Regions from separate parts of the Streptomyces sp. BK79 genome, predicted to be linked through region 2. Evidence: riboswitches for the same ligand, from Rfam matches in the RefSeq annotation. Region 2 holds a riboswitch; each other region holds the start of a gene.
The links. A riboswitch is a leader RNA that binds a small molecule or an ion and turns the genes downstream of it on or off. The one in region 2 is predicted to bind cyclic di-AMP.
Positions count from the first base shown of each region.

Region 1: linked by a shared signal. The riboswitch ahead of ACFIF2_RS23935 (transglycosylase SLT domain-containing protein) and the one ahead of ACFIF2_RS28080 (M23 family metallopeptidase) in region 2 are both predicted to bind cyclic di-AMP.
Region 3: linked by a shared signal. The riboswitch ahead of ACFIF2_RS14335 (transglycosylase family protein) and the one ahead of ACFIF2_RS28080 (M23 family metallopeptidase) in region 2 are both predicted to bind cyclic di-AMP.

Region 1 is NZ_JBHVOC010000020.1:10,874-14,860, reverse strand. It holds gene ACFIF2_RS23945 (GNAT family N-acetyltransferase) at 1-793, opposite strand, end outside; gene ACFIF2_RS23940 (HAD family hydrolase) at 1,089-1,898, shown strand; gene ACFIF2_RS23935 (transglycosylase SLT domain-containing protein) at 1,915-2,406, opposite strand; cyclic di-AMP (ydaO/yuaA leader) riboswitch at 2,412-2,580, opposite strand; gene ACFIF2_RS23930 (polyprenyl synthetase family protein) at 3,282-3,987, shown strand, end outside.
Region 2 is NZ_JBHVOC010000025.1:352-4,338, reverse strand. It holds gene ACFIF2_RS28095 (dihydrofolate reductase family protein) at 1-332, shown strand, start outside; tRNA gene ACFIF2_RS28090 (tRNA-Met) at 389-462, shown strand; gene ACFIF2_RS28085 (PP2C family protein-serine/threonine phosphatase) at 671-1,873, shown strand; cyclic di-AMP (ydaO/yuaA leader) riboswitch at 2,111-2,268, shown strand; gene ACFIF2_RS28080 (M23 family metallopeptidase) at 2,280-3,317, shown strand; partial or broken gene ACFIF2_RS28075 (aldo/keto reductase) at 3,474-3,987, shown strand, end outside.
Region 3 is NZ_JBHVOC010000010.1:32,266-36,252, reverse strand. It holds gene ACFIF2_RS14345 (cytochrome P450) at 1-356, shown strand, start outside; gene ACFIF2_RS14340 (transglycosylase family protein) at 501-1,562, shown strand; cyclic di-AMP (ydaO/yuaA leader) riboswitch at 1,746-1,912, shown strand; gene ACFIF2_RS14335 (transglycosylase family protein) at 1,916-2,659, shown strand; gene eno (phosphopyruvate hydratase) at 2,951-3,987, shown strand, end outside.

The DNA.
Region 1 (3,987 bases), on a different contig from region 2:
CCAGCCCCGGCGAGTACTTGGCGAAGTCCGGGTCGTACGCCGGGAACCAGCAGGCCAGGACCGTCGCCGACCGCAGCCCGAAGTGGGCGGCGACGGGCCGGCCGCCGGCGTAGAGCACGGACAGCGTGCCCGTGCACTGCGGCGCCCGGGTCTCGGCCAGGCGGGCGACGAGCCGGCTGATCCACTCCTGGGCGAACCGGTCCCGGCGCCCCGTCCTGCGGTACTGCGCCGACTTCCACGCCATGAGCGTGCGCAGCGCGGCCGGATCGCGCTCGTCGAACACGAAGCGCACGTCCCCGACCTGGCGGCCGAGCCTGCGCTCCTTGGCGAGGGTGGTCTTCAGGAACTTCGGCGACTGCGCGCGCAGCACGTCCTCGTACGCGGCGTACCCCTTCTCCACGTCGATGACGTACGCGGTGTGCTCCTCCGCCGCGTGCGGTAGGAACAGTCCCTGTGCCGCCTCCAGGTTGTCGAAGGCGAAGCTGGACAGGGAGCAGGCCCGCAGCAGGGCGCGGGTGTCCGGGGCGAGGCCCGGGCGCAGCACCGCGCCCTGGCAGTCCGACACGCCGAGCCCGATCGCCCGGCCCTGGCCCAGCGGTCCGCGCTCGTGCGGCAGGAAACCGGCGGGGTCACCGCCGTCGTACACCACCGCCACCCGCGCCCGCGGCCGCACCCGGCCCACGACGTCGGTGAACTCCGGTTCCATGAACGGGTTGCGCGGCGCCGTCGACCCGGCGCGCAGCTCCCGCCAGCGCTCCCGTTCCCCCTCGCCCAGTTCCTCCGGCCTGAGCACGCGTACACGTCCGCCGTTCAACCCGACCCCCCGATCAAGTCCCCCCTGGACAGAAGGAAGGTACCGTCGGGGCCGCCCGACCGGTAGGTAGCGGACCATGTTGTTGCCAACCGGTGCACAGGCCTTTAACCGGCTTTAGCCGATGAACGCGATGATGTGCCAGGTTTCGGACACGAACGTGCGTCCTCGGCCGCACTCGTGCCGGACTCGTACGCACTTGTGCCGTACTCGCGCGTCCTCGTTCGGATGCGATCGCGGGTGAGTCGGACAGGTGCGGTGTCCGTATTCTCTGATCATGGACCGCACCGCATATTCACTCGTCGCCACCGACCTCGACGGCACGCTGCTCCGCGGCGACGACACCGTCTCCGACCGGTCGCTGGCCGCGCTGGCGCGGGTGGCCGGGGCGGGGGCGCGGCACCTGGTGGTGACCGGCCGGCCGGCGCCGAGGGTGCGGGCCCTGCTCGACGGGCTCGGCTGCACGGGGCTCGCGGTGTGCGGTCAGGGCGCGCAGGTGTACGACGCCGGAGCGCATCGGATGCTGTGGTCGGTCACCCTGGACCGGGAGCTGGCCGAGACCGCGCTCGGCAAGATCGAGGCCGAGGTCGGGCAGGTGCACGCGGCGGTCGACCAGGACGGCGTCGACGGCCTGACGCTCATCGAGCCGGGCTACCTGATGCCCCACCCGACCCTGCCCGCGGTGCGGGTCGACCGGCGCGACGAACTGTGGAGCGCGCCGATCAGCAAGGTGCTGCTGCGCCACCCCGACCTGTCCGACGACGAGTTGGCGACGACGGCGCGTTCGGTGGTCGGTTCCCTGGCGACGGTGACCATGTCGGGGCCGGGGACGGTGGAGCTCCAGCCGTGCGGCATCACCAAGGCGACGGGGCTGGCGCTGGCCGCCGAGCGGCTGGGCGTGGGCCGGGAGCGGACGATCGCCTTCGGCGACATGCCCAACGACATCCCCATGTTCCAGTGGGCGGCCCACGGCGTCGCCATGGCCGGCGCCCATCCGGAACTGAAGGCGGTGGCCGACGAGGTCACCACGACGAACGAGGACGACGGCGTGGCCGTCGTCCTCGAGCGTCTCTTCGGATCCCGCTGACCCGCGTCCCTGCGGCTCAGTAGGCGCCGAAGACGTTGTCCATCGAGCCGTAGCGGTCGGCCGCGTAGTTGCAGGCGGCGGTGATGTTGGCGACCGGGTCGTACGGGTCCCAGGAGGTGCCGGGCACGTGGTACGCCTGGAAGGTCGGGTCGATCACCTGGAGCAGGCCCTTGGACGGGGTGCCGTTGACGGCGTTGATGTCCCAGTTGTTGATCGCGAGCGGGTTGCCGGAGGACTCGCGCATGATGTTGCGGTGGATGCCCTCGTACGAGCCGGGGATGCCGTGCTGCGCCATGATGTCGAGCGACTCGCGGATCCAGCCGTCGAGGTTGTCCGGGTAGGTCGTCGCGGCGGTGGCGGCGGTCGGGGCGGCGGCCGGGGTGGCCGCGGAGGCACCGGTGGCACCGAGGAGCGGCAGGGCGAGCACCGCGGCGCCGGTGCCGGCCAGGGCCAGCTTGCGGGCGAGGCGGGTGGTGCGGGCGTGACGGTTCTGACCGTTGGCAGACATGCTTCAGTCCCTCTCCTTACGCCTGCGAGGTGAGCTGTCGGGTTCGGGCGGGGAGGTGCCCGGCCGGGCCCTGACGGGCACGGCTTCACCCCGAGCCGCTCCGGTGGTGACCGGCGCGGCGACTTACCTGGGTCCCCCGCTCCTGCCTGCGAAGTGTGTTGGCGGATGACATGTGTCCGGGCGGTGGCAGGATTCGGCGTCCGCCCGACAGGCCGGGAACGTATGCGAGAGCACATGTCCGGAACAAGTGCAGGAATCACCCAACGCGCCTGTTGACCTTGATCTGGGGCATTTGATGCGCTTGATCCTTTGCTGCTGCCAAGCCTCAACTGGCTTGTGGCGCAAAGGGAGGGCACAGTCGGCGGCAGGGTTGCCCACAGTCGCGGGGGAGTGAGCCAACTCACGGGCGTCAACAAGGGGCGCAAATCGGGCATCAGGCCCAACTTGGCTTCAACCGCCCAGCGGTGCGGAAGGCTTCGGGTCGCGCGGCCGTCGGGCGGTCCGATCGCCCCGTGCGGCGGGTGCCGGTCTCCGCCGTGGCCGGTTCCGGTCCGTCCGGTGTTTCCGCGTGCCGTGCGGGCATCTGTTCGGGACGGAGGTGGAGTGGGCCGTGCGGGTGACGTACTCGGAGTGCGGGGCGTTGGGAGGGGTGATGTGATCTTCGGTGGCGGCTTCCCGTCTCGGGGATGTCGATCAATGTCTGCTCATATCACCTGATCAAAAACATACCGCGCATGATCCGATACCGACCGGCCTGTAACGGTGGGCGCTAGCGGTGATCGAAACGTGACCGGATACGCTGACTTGAGTGGTGGCAGCGACCTATCGACAAACCAGGTAATCGCCAGTAGACACCAGCAGACAGGAGACCCCTCGTGACCGTCGTCGGGCCGTTCGGGCTGAGCGTGCGGGACCAGGCTCTGGAAGCCGATGTCCAGGCCGGATTGGTCGCGGTCGAGGAAGGGTTGCTCGAGGCAACCAAAAGCGAGGTGCCCTTCATCACGGAGGCCGCCCAGCACCTGGTGCGGGCCGGCGGCAAACGGTTCCGGCCCCTGCTGGTCATGCTGGCGTCCCAGTTCGGCGACCCCTACGCCCCCGGCATCGTGCCCTCGGCCGTCGTCGTGGAGCTGACCCACCTCGCCACGCTGTACCACGACGACGTGATGGACGAGGCGGCCGTGCGACGCGGCGTGCCCAGCGCGAACACGCGGTGGGGCAACTCCGTCGCGGTCCTCACCGGCGACTTCCTCTTCGCCCGCGCCTCCCAGATCCTCGCCGACCTCGGGCCCGAGGCGGTCCGCGTGCAGGCCCTCGCCTTCGAGCGGCTCGTCACCGGCCAGATCCTGGAGACGGCGGGGCCCCAGGACGGCCGGGACCCGGTGGACCACTACCTGGACGTGCTGGGCGGCAAGACGGGCTCGCTGGTGGCGGTCTCCTGCCGGTTCGGCGCGATGATGTCCGGCGCCGACGAGACGGTCGTGGACGTGCTCACCCAGTACGGCGAGCGCCTCGGCGTCGCCTTCCAGCTCGCGGACGACGTCCTGGACATCGCCTCGGACTCCCACGAGTCGGGCAAGACGC
Region 2 (3,987 bases):
CGCGCGGGCACTCGCGGGAGGGCGGCGACCCCGTCGTCCACGCGGAGGAGGCCGCGCTCGCCAAGGCCGACCCCGCCGACCCGCGGCTCACGACCGCCACCGTGTACAGCAGCCTGGAGCCGTGCGCCCGCCGTGCCTCCCGGCCCGCGCCCTGCGCCCGGCTGATCCTCGACGCCGGGGTGCGCCGCGTGGTCACGGCCTGGCGGGAGCCGGACACCTTCGTGCCGGGGGCCGACGGCAGCGGGGTGCTCACCGCGGGGGGCGCCACCGTCGTCGTACTGCCGGAGTACGAGGAGCGGGCGACGGCGCCGAACCGTCACCTGGAGGGGTAGCGGGATACGGATGTGCATTCCGCCCCCGGGATGACGTACAGTGGAGAACACAACGGCGCGGGGTGGAGCAGCTCGGTAGCTCGCTGGGCTCATAACCCAGAGGTCGCAGGTTCAAATCCTGTCCCCGCTACTCAAGACCGAAGGCCGGAATCCGTAAGGGTTCCGGCCTTCGGTGCGTTCAGGGTCCGGCCCGGTCCTCGCCTGCAGAGCCGTCCGGACTCCGTCCCCGGCCCCGTCACCTGATCGGCCCCCGCGGCTCGCCCCCCGCCCCCGCCCGGGGAAACCTGGAGGACGGGACGGCAAGCGGCGCGGACATGCGGGGTGGCGGGAGACGAGTGGTGCGGCCAGGTGACGTGGACGGCGAGGGAGCGTACGCCAGGGCCGGCGGTCGGCTCCCCGGTGATCCCGTGCCCGACCCGGGCCTCGGGGCGGTCGTCGAGCCGGTGCCGTCCACCGTCCCCGACCAGCGGCGTCGCGCTCTCCGGGGCCGGTCCCTGATCCGCCTGCTCCCCGTGCTGCTCATCGTCGTCGCCGTCCTGTACGACATCCTCACCCCGCGCTACTTCACCGCCGCCCCCCTCTACACGGCCGCGCCGCTGGTCGCCGCCCCGCTCTACTCACGGCGCGGCACGGCACTCACCGGGGCGGCCGTCGTCGCCGCCGTCATCGGGCTGCAACTGACCAAGGGCGTCATCCACTACGTCGACTCCCTCACCGAGCTGATCACCATCGCGACGGTCGCCGCGCTCGCCGTCTTCGTGAACGCCTTCGTCCGCCGTACCGGCGAGCGGCTGGTCACCGTGCGGGAGATCGCCGAGGCGGCCCAGCGCGCCGTGCTGCCCGAGCCCGCCGAGCGGATCGGCGGTTTCGAGATCGCCGCCTGCTACGAGGCCGCGCAGGCCGACGCCTTCATCGGCGGCGACCTCTACGCGGTGCAGGACAGCGCGCGCGGCATCCGGCTCATCGTCGGGGACGTGCGCGGCAAGGGCATGGGCGCGGTCGCCGCCGTCGCCGTGGTGATCGGCGCGTTCCGGGAGGCGGCCGAGCAGGAGGCGACGCTGGAGGCGGTGGCGCAGCGGCTGGAGCGGGCGCTGGCGCGCGAGGGCACCCGGCGCGACGGCCTGGACGCCTTCGAGGGGTTCACCACCGCCGTCCTCGCCGAACTCCCGCACGGCGACGGGGTCGTGCGCATCGTCAACCGCGGCCATCCGCCGCCCCTGCTGCTGTACGCCGACGGCACCCTGTGTCCGCTGCCCGCCCGGGAGTCGGCGCTGCCGCTGGGGATGGGGGAACTGGGCGTGTGGCCCGACCGGGCGGACGAGGCGCCCTTCCCGGGCGGGGCCACGCTGCTGCTGTACACCGACGGGCTCTCGGAGGCCCGCGACGCCCGGGGCGAGTTCTACGATCCGCAGGCGCGGCTGGCCGGCCGCGCCTTCCGGCACCCGACGGAACTGCTCGACACCCTCGCCGAGGACGTCCGCCGGCACTCCGGGGGCGGCATGACGGACGACATGGCCCTGCTCGCCGTACGACGGCCGTGATCACAACCGGTGACGACGCAAGCGCCCTCCGCATCACAACTGACACACCGTCAGAAAAAGTGGTTGGGGAAGATGGGACTGAGGGGCGGTCAAGTTGCCCGGTTTTCACCGCTCCTGAGGCCTGCGTCCGTCCGGGATTCGTTAATGATCAAGAGGAACGGCTTGGAATACGAGGCCCGCGTCTATTAACGTTCGATAACGCAGCGCGGTCGTCCCAGCCGTCACAGAAGGCGGCTCCGTGCGCACGCGCCGAATCCCGCAAGGGAACCGGGGAACCACCACATTGGGGTGAATCGCTCGTACGACGCCGTGGAGACACGGCGGTTATACGCGCGTAGGAGACCTTCCTGCTCCGAACCCGTCAGCTAACCCGGTAGGCGAGAAGGAAGGAAAGGAGTACGCCCACGTGGCGTCCAACCGGCCTGCCCCCGAGGCCCCGTTCGTGCCGCTCACGCACGACACCGACACCTTCGGCTTCGACGGCCACCGCACCGAAGAGGGCCCCTGGGAGGAGTGGAATCCCACCGCGGACTCCATCCGCCCCGTACGCGGCCGGCACCGCGTGGCCAAGCAGCGCGGCGGACTCGCCCGCAGCTCCACCGTCCTCGGCGTCGGTGTCATAGCCGCGGTCGGCGCGGGCGGCATGGCCACCGCGCAGACCGGCAAGCCGCCGGTGTCCATCTCGATGCCGGACCTGCCCAACGTCGGCTCGATCATCTCCGACGACGCGGAACCGGAGCCGCAGGGCTCCGCCACCCCGCTCAGCGGCATCGCCGCGGTCGCCGCCGACACCACCGCCACCGAGGGCGCCGCCGACGCCGGCGAGACGCTCCGGGCCCGGATCATGGCGCAGGCCGAGCAGCAGCAGGCCCAGGTCGAGGCCAAGGCCGCCGCCGAGGCCGCTGCCGCCGCCGAGAAGAAGGCCGCGGAGGCCGCCGCCAAGGCGGAGAAGGAGGCCGAGGCCAAGGCCGCCGCCGCCAAGAAGAAGGCGGAGGAGGAGGCCGCGAAGAAGGCCGAGGCCGAGCGACTCGCGAAGCTGGCCAAGCAGTTCACGCTGCCGACCTCCTCGTACACCATCTCCTCCAGCTTCGGCCAGGCCGGCGCCTACTGGTCCTCCGGGTACCACACGGGCCTCGACTTCGCGGCTCCCACGGGCACGCTGCTCAAGGCGGTCCACAGCGGCACGATCACGTCGGCCGGCTACGAGGGGTCGTACGGCTACAAGACCGTGCTGACCCTCGACGACGGCACCGAGATCTGGTACGCCCACCAGTCGTCCATCAGCGTCAGCGTCGGCCAGAAGGTCACCACCGGTGACGTCATCGGCCGCGTCGGCGCCACCGGCAACGTCACCGGCGCCCACCTCCACATGGAGGTCCACACCAGCGACGGCGCCGGCATCGACCCGATGGCGTGGCTGCAGAGCAAGGGCCTCACCCCCTGAGCCTCGCCCGCTGAGCCCCCGCCGCCGGTTCCCGAACCCCGGCGGTCCTGACGGCGACCCCCCGACGTCAGGGCTGCCGGCTGGCGGTTTGCGGTTTGCGGGTATTTTGCCCCGCCTCCGGAATCCCGGGCTCCGGTGCGTTCGTTGACGCACGACATGACTGCTCTGCGCAAGCTCGGCGCCTCCGACCTGGAGATCTTCCCCCTCGCCCTCGGTGGCAACGTCTTCGGCTGGACCGCCGACCAGGACACCTCCTTCGCCGATCGGCGCGTGGCTCGCCTCCCGCGGCAACCGCGATGGCGTCGTCCTCGCCACCAAGGTCAGCCAGCACCCCGAGTACCCGGGCCTGAGCGCCGCGAACATCAAGGCCGCCGCCGACGCCTCGCTGCGCCGCCTGGGCACCGACCACATCGACCTCTACTACACCCACTTCGACAAGCCCGAAGTGCCGGTCGAGGAGATCGTCGGCGCGCTCGACGAGCTGGTGAGGGCGGGCAAGGTCCGGCACATCGCCGCCTCCAACATCTCCGCCGAGCGCCTCGCGGCGTCCCTGGAGTTCTCCGACCGCGAGGGCCTCGCCCGGTACGTCGCCCTCCAGCCCCACTACAACCTGGTCTCCCGGGACACCTACGAGGGCGGGCTGCGCGATCTCGCCGAGCGGTCCGGGCTG
Region 3 (3,987 bases), on a different contig from region 2:
TCGGCGGGCAGGAGATCGCGGCCGGCGACCCCGTCCTCGTCGTCCTCGCGGCCGCCGACCGCGACCCGGAGCGGTTCACGGACCCCGACACCCTGGACCTCGCCCGCCGGGACAGCCAGCACCTCGGGTACGGCCACGGCATCCACTACTGCCTCGGCGCCCCGCTCGCCCGGCTGGAGGGGCAGACCGCGCTCGCCACGCTCCTGACCCGCCTCCCGGACCTGCGCCTCGCCGCGGACCCGGCCGAACTGCGCTGGCGCGGCGGACTCATCATGCGCGGTCTGCGCACCCTGCCCGTGTCGTTCACCCCCGCCCCGTCCCCGGCGGACAGCGGCGCGCCGCCGACGCAAAAGTGACACGCGCTCAACTCTGTGATCTTCACGTGATCTGCGCGGCATGAACTTGTGACAAGCGATCATCTGCCTATACGTTCACGGATCATCGGCGTGGCCTGAGTTTCGGCGCCACCCGATCCCCGTCGTCTCGTGAAAGGTCGTCGCATGCTCTCCGGGAACGGTCGTCACCGCCGCCCCCGCCAGGCACCCGCCCTGGTCGTCGCCGCCGGAGTGACCGGCTCCGCCATCGCGATCCCCCTCCTCGGCGCCACCGGCGCCCACGCGGCCGACGGGGCGAACTGGGACCGGGTCGCCGAGTGCGAGACCGGCGGTGCCTGGAGCCAGAACAGCGGCAACGGGTACTACGGCGGGCTGCAGCTGACGCAGGAGGTCTGGGAGCGGTACGGCGGCCTCCAGTACGCGTCGAGCGCCGACCAGGCCAGTCGCTCCCAGCAGATAAGAATCGCCGAGAAGCTGCACGCCGACCAGGGCATCGCCGCCTGGCCGACCTGCGGTCTGCTCGCGGGGCTGGGCAACGACGCGTCGGTCGTGGGCGGCGGTACGGGTTCGACGGGTGACGGTGCGTCGGAGGAGGCGGACGACGCCTCCGCGACCCCGGCCCCGACGGCGTCCGGGTCGGCCGGCTCGGGCGGCTCCGCCGACTCGGGTGAGCCGGACCGGTCGGGCCGGTCGTCCGGGGCGGCGGAGCCGACCGCCGGGGCGTCGTCCTCCCCCTCGTCCTCCGCCTCCTCGTCGGCCGGTCAGAACGAAGGGGCCACGTCCGACACGCCCGATACATCCGACACGTCCGACCCCGCGGCCGGCGCCGGCCGCGAGGAGTCCGCCGGTTCGTCCGCGCCCGTCACCAAGGGCGATGAATCGGACAAGGCGGGGCAGAGTGACGGTTCTTCGTCCCTCACCGGCACCGGCGAGTCCGGCGCGGGCAAGCATCGCGGCGGCAGCGCCGACGAGGGCCCGGTGGACGGCCGTACGGCGGAGTCGTCGGGGCGGCACGCCTCGCGTGACGAGGGCGGGGCGCGGGAGGCCGTCGACGGCGCCTACACCGTCCGCTCCGGCGACAGCCTGTGGGGCATCGCCGACTCCCTTGAGGTCGACGGCGGGTGGCGGTCGCTGTACGCGGGCAACAAGGACGTCGTCGGTGTCGACCCCGACCACATCCTGCCCGGTCAGACGCTCACGGTCACGGGCGAATCGGGCGAAAAGTAGGGGGAGTTCACGTCACGGTTCGAGACTGTATGTCCGTTTTGGATCACGTGAGATATAGGTCTCAGAAGCCGTGATCGTCTTTGAAAATCCGCGGCGCGCGTGTCTACGGTCGTGACCGCTCGCCATCGCGGGCCCCGGCTGCCGCAACGCCGAATCCTGCCAGCGGCCGTCCGGGAACAGTCGTCGCGTCAAGCGCCGAAGGCAGGAGCGGGGGACCCAAGGTAAGTGCCGCACCGGGCAGTTGAGCCGGAGCGGCTAGGGGTGGAGCCGAGTTCCGCGAGGAACCCGGCCGGGCAACTCAACCGGCCCGAACCCGACAGCTCACCTCGCAGGCGTCGGTGAGGGGATCAACCATGCTGTTTTCCGGCAAGGGCAAGCACCGCCGCCCGTCCAAGGCCACCCGTGTCATCGCCGTCGCCGGCGTCACCGGTGCCGCCGTCGCCGCCCCGCTGATGGCGGCCGGCAACGCCTCCGCCGCCACCGCCTCCGAGTGGGACGCCGTCGCCCAGTGCGAGTCCGGCGGCAACTGGTCCATCAACACCGGCAACGGCTACTACGGCGGTCTGCAGTTCTCCGCCTCCACCTGGGCCGGCTACGGCGGCACGCAGTACGCCGCGACCGCCGACCAGGCCAGCAAGGCGCAGCAGATCGAGATCGCCGAGAAGGTGCTCGCGGGCCAGGGCAAGGGTGCCTGGCCGGTCTGCGGCACCGGCCTGTCGAACGCCGCGTACACCGGCGGTGGCTCCACCGAGAGCCAGGACAGCGGTTCCTCGCAGAGCTCCGACAGCTCCGGCTCCGACAGCTCCTCCGGCTCGCAGAGCCAGAGCAGCGGCTCCACCGCCGACCGCTCCGCCGAGCAGAAGGCCTCCCGCTCCGACGAGCGCCCGGCCGCCAAGAAGGAGACCGTCACCACCCCGACCGGCCAGAAGGTCGAGAAGGGCGACGGCGAGTACAAGGTCGTCAAGGGCGACACCCTCAGCTCGATCGCCGAGGAGCACGACGTCAAGGGCGGCTGGGCCAAGCTGTTCGACCTGAACGACGACATCGTCGACGAGGCCGACCTGATCTTCCCGGGCCAGCAGCTGCACCTCAAGTAAGCGGCGGCCTCGCGACTCCCGCCCCGGTGCGTGTTCCCCCGTACGCACCGGGGCGGGTTTTTCGTGCCCTCGCCCGGCGCCCGACCGCGCACTTGATCGCGTACGGGTTTCCACGGGTTTCCGGGAACGTCTTTGTTTCGTTCGGAAACAATTTACTCTCGGTTCTGTCCATCGGGTGGGCGATCGGCTGGCCGATCGCCCGGAGCCGGTTAGGCTCGGTCCCGCAGAGCCGCCGCGGTCCAGCGGACCCGCGCGTCACACCGAAGCGTCACATTGAAGAAGGAGATGCTCGTGCCGTCCATCGACGTCGTCGTAGCCCGGGAAATCCTGGACTCCCGAGGCAACCCCACGGTCGAGGTCGAGGTCGGCCTCGACGACGGCAGCACGGGTCGTGCCGCCGTTCCGTCCGGTGCCTCCACCGGTGCCTTCGAGGCCATCGAACTCCGTGACGGCGACACCAACCGCTACCTCGGCAAGGGCGTCGAGAAGGCCGTCCTCGCCGTCATCGAGCAGATCGGCCCCGAGCTGGTCGGCTACGACGCCACCGAGCAGCGCCTGATCGACCAGGCCATGTTCGACCTGGACGCCACCGACAACAAGGGCTCGCTCGGCGCCAACGCCATCCTCGGCGTCTCGCTCGCCGTCGCCCACGCCGCCTCCGAGGCCAGCGACCTGCCGCTCTTCCGCTACCTGGGCGGCCCCAACGCGCACCTGCTGCCGGTGCCGATGATGAACATCCTGAACGGCGGCTCGCACGCCGACTCCAACGTGGACATCCAGGAGTTCATGATCGCCCCGATCGGCGCGGAGTCCTTCTCCGAGGCCCTGCGCTGGGGCGCCGAGGTCTACCACACGCTGAAGAAGGTCCTGAAGAACAAGGGCCTGGCCACCGGCCTCGGCGACGAGGGCGGCTTCGCCCCGAACCTCGGCTCCAACCGCGAGGCCCTCGACCTCATCCTCGAGGCGATCAAGGAAGCCGGCTACACCCCCGGCGAGCAGATCGCCCTCGCGCTCGACGTCGCCGCGTCCGAGTTCTACAAGGACGGCTCCTACACCTTCGAGGGCAAGGAGCGCACGGCCGCCGAGATGACCGAGTACTACGCCGAGCTGGTCGAGGCGTACCCGCTGGTCTCCATCGAGGACCCGCTGTTCGAGGACGACTGGGAGGGCTGGAAGGTCCTCACCGGCAAGCTCGGCGACAAGGTCCAGATCGTCGGCGACGACCTGTTCGTCACCAACCCGGAGCGCCTGGCCCGCGGCATCGAGGAGGGCGCCGCCAACGCCCTGCTGGTCAAGGTCAACCAGATCGGCTCGCTCACCGAGACCCT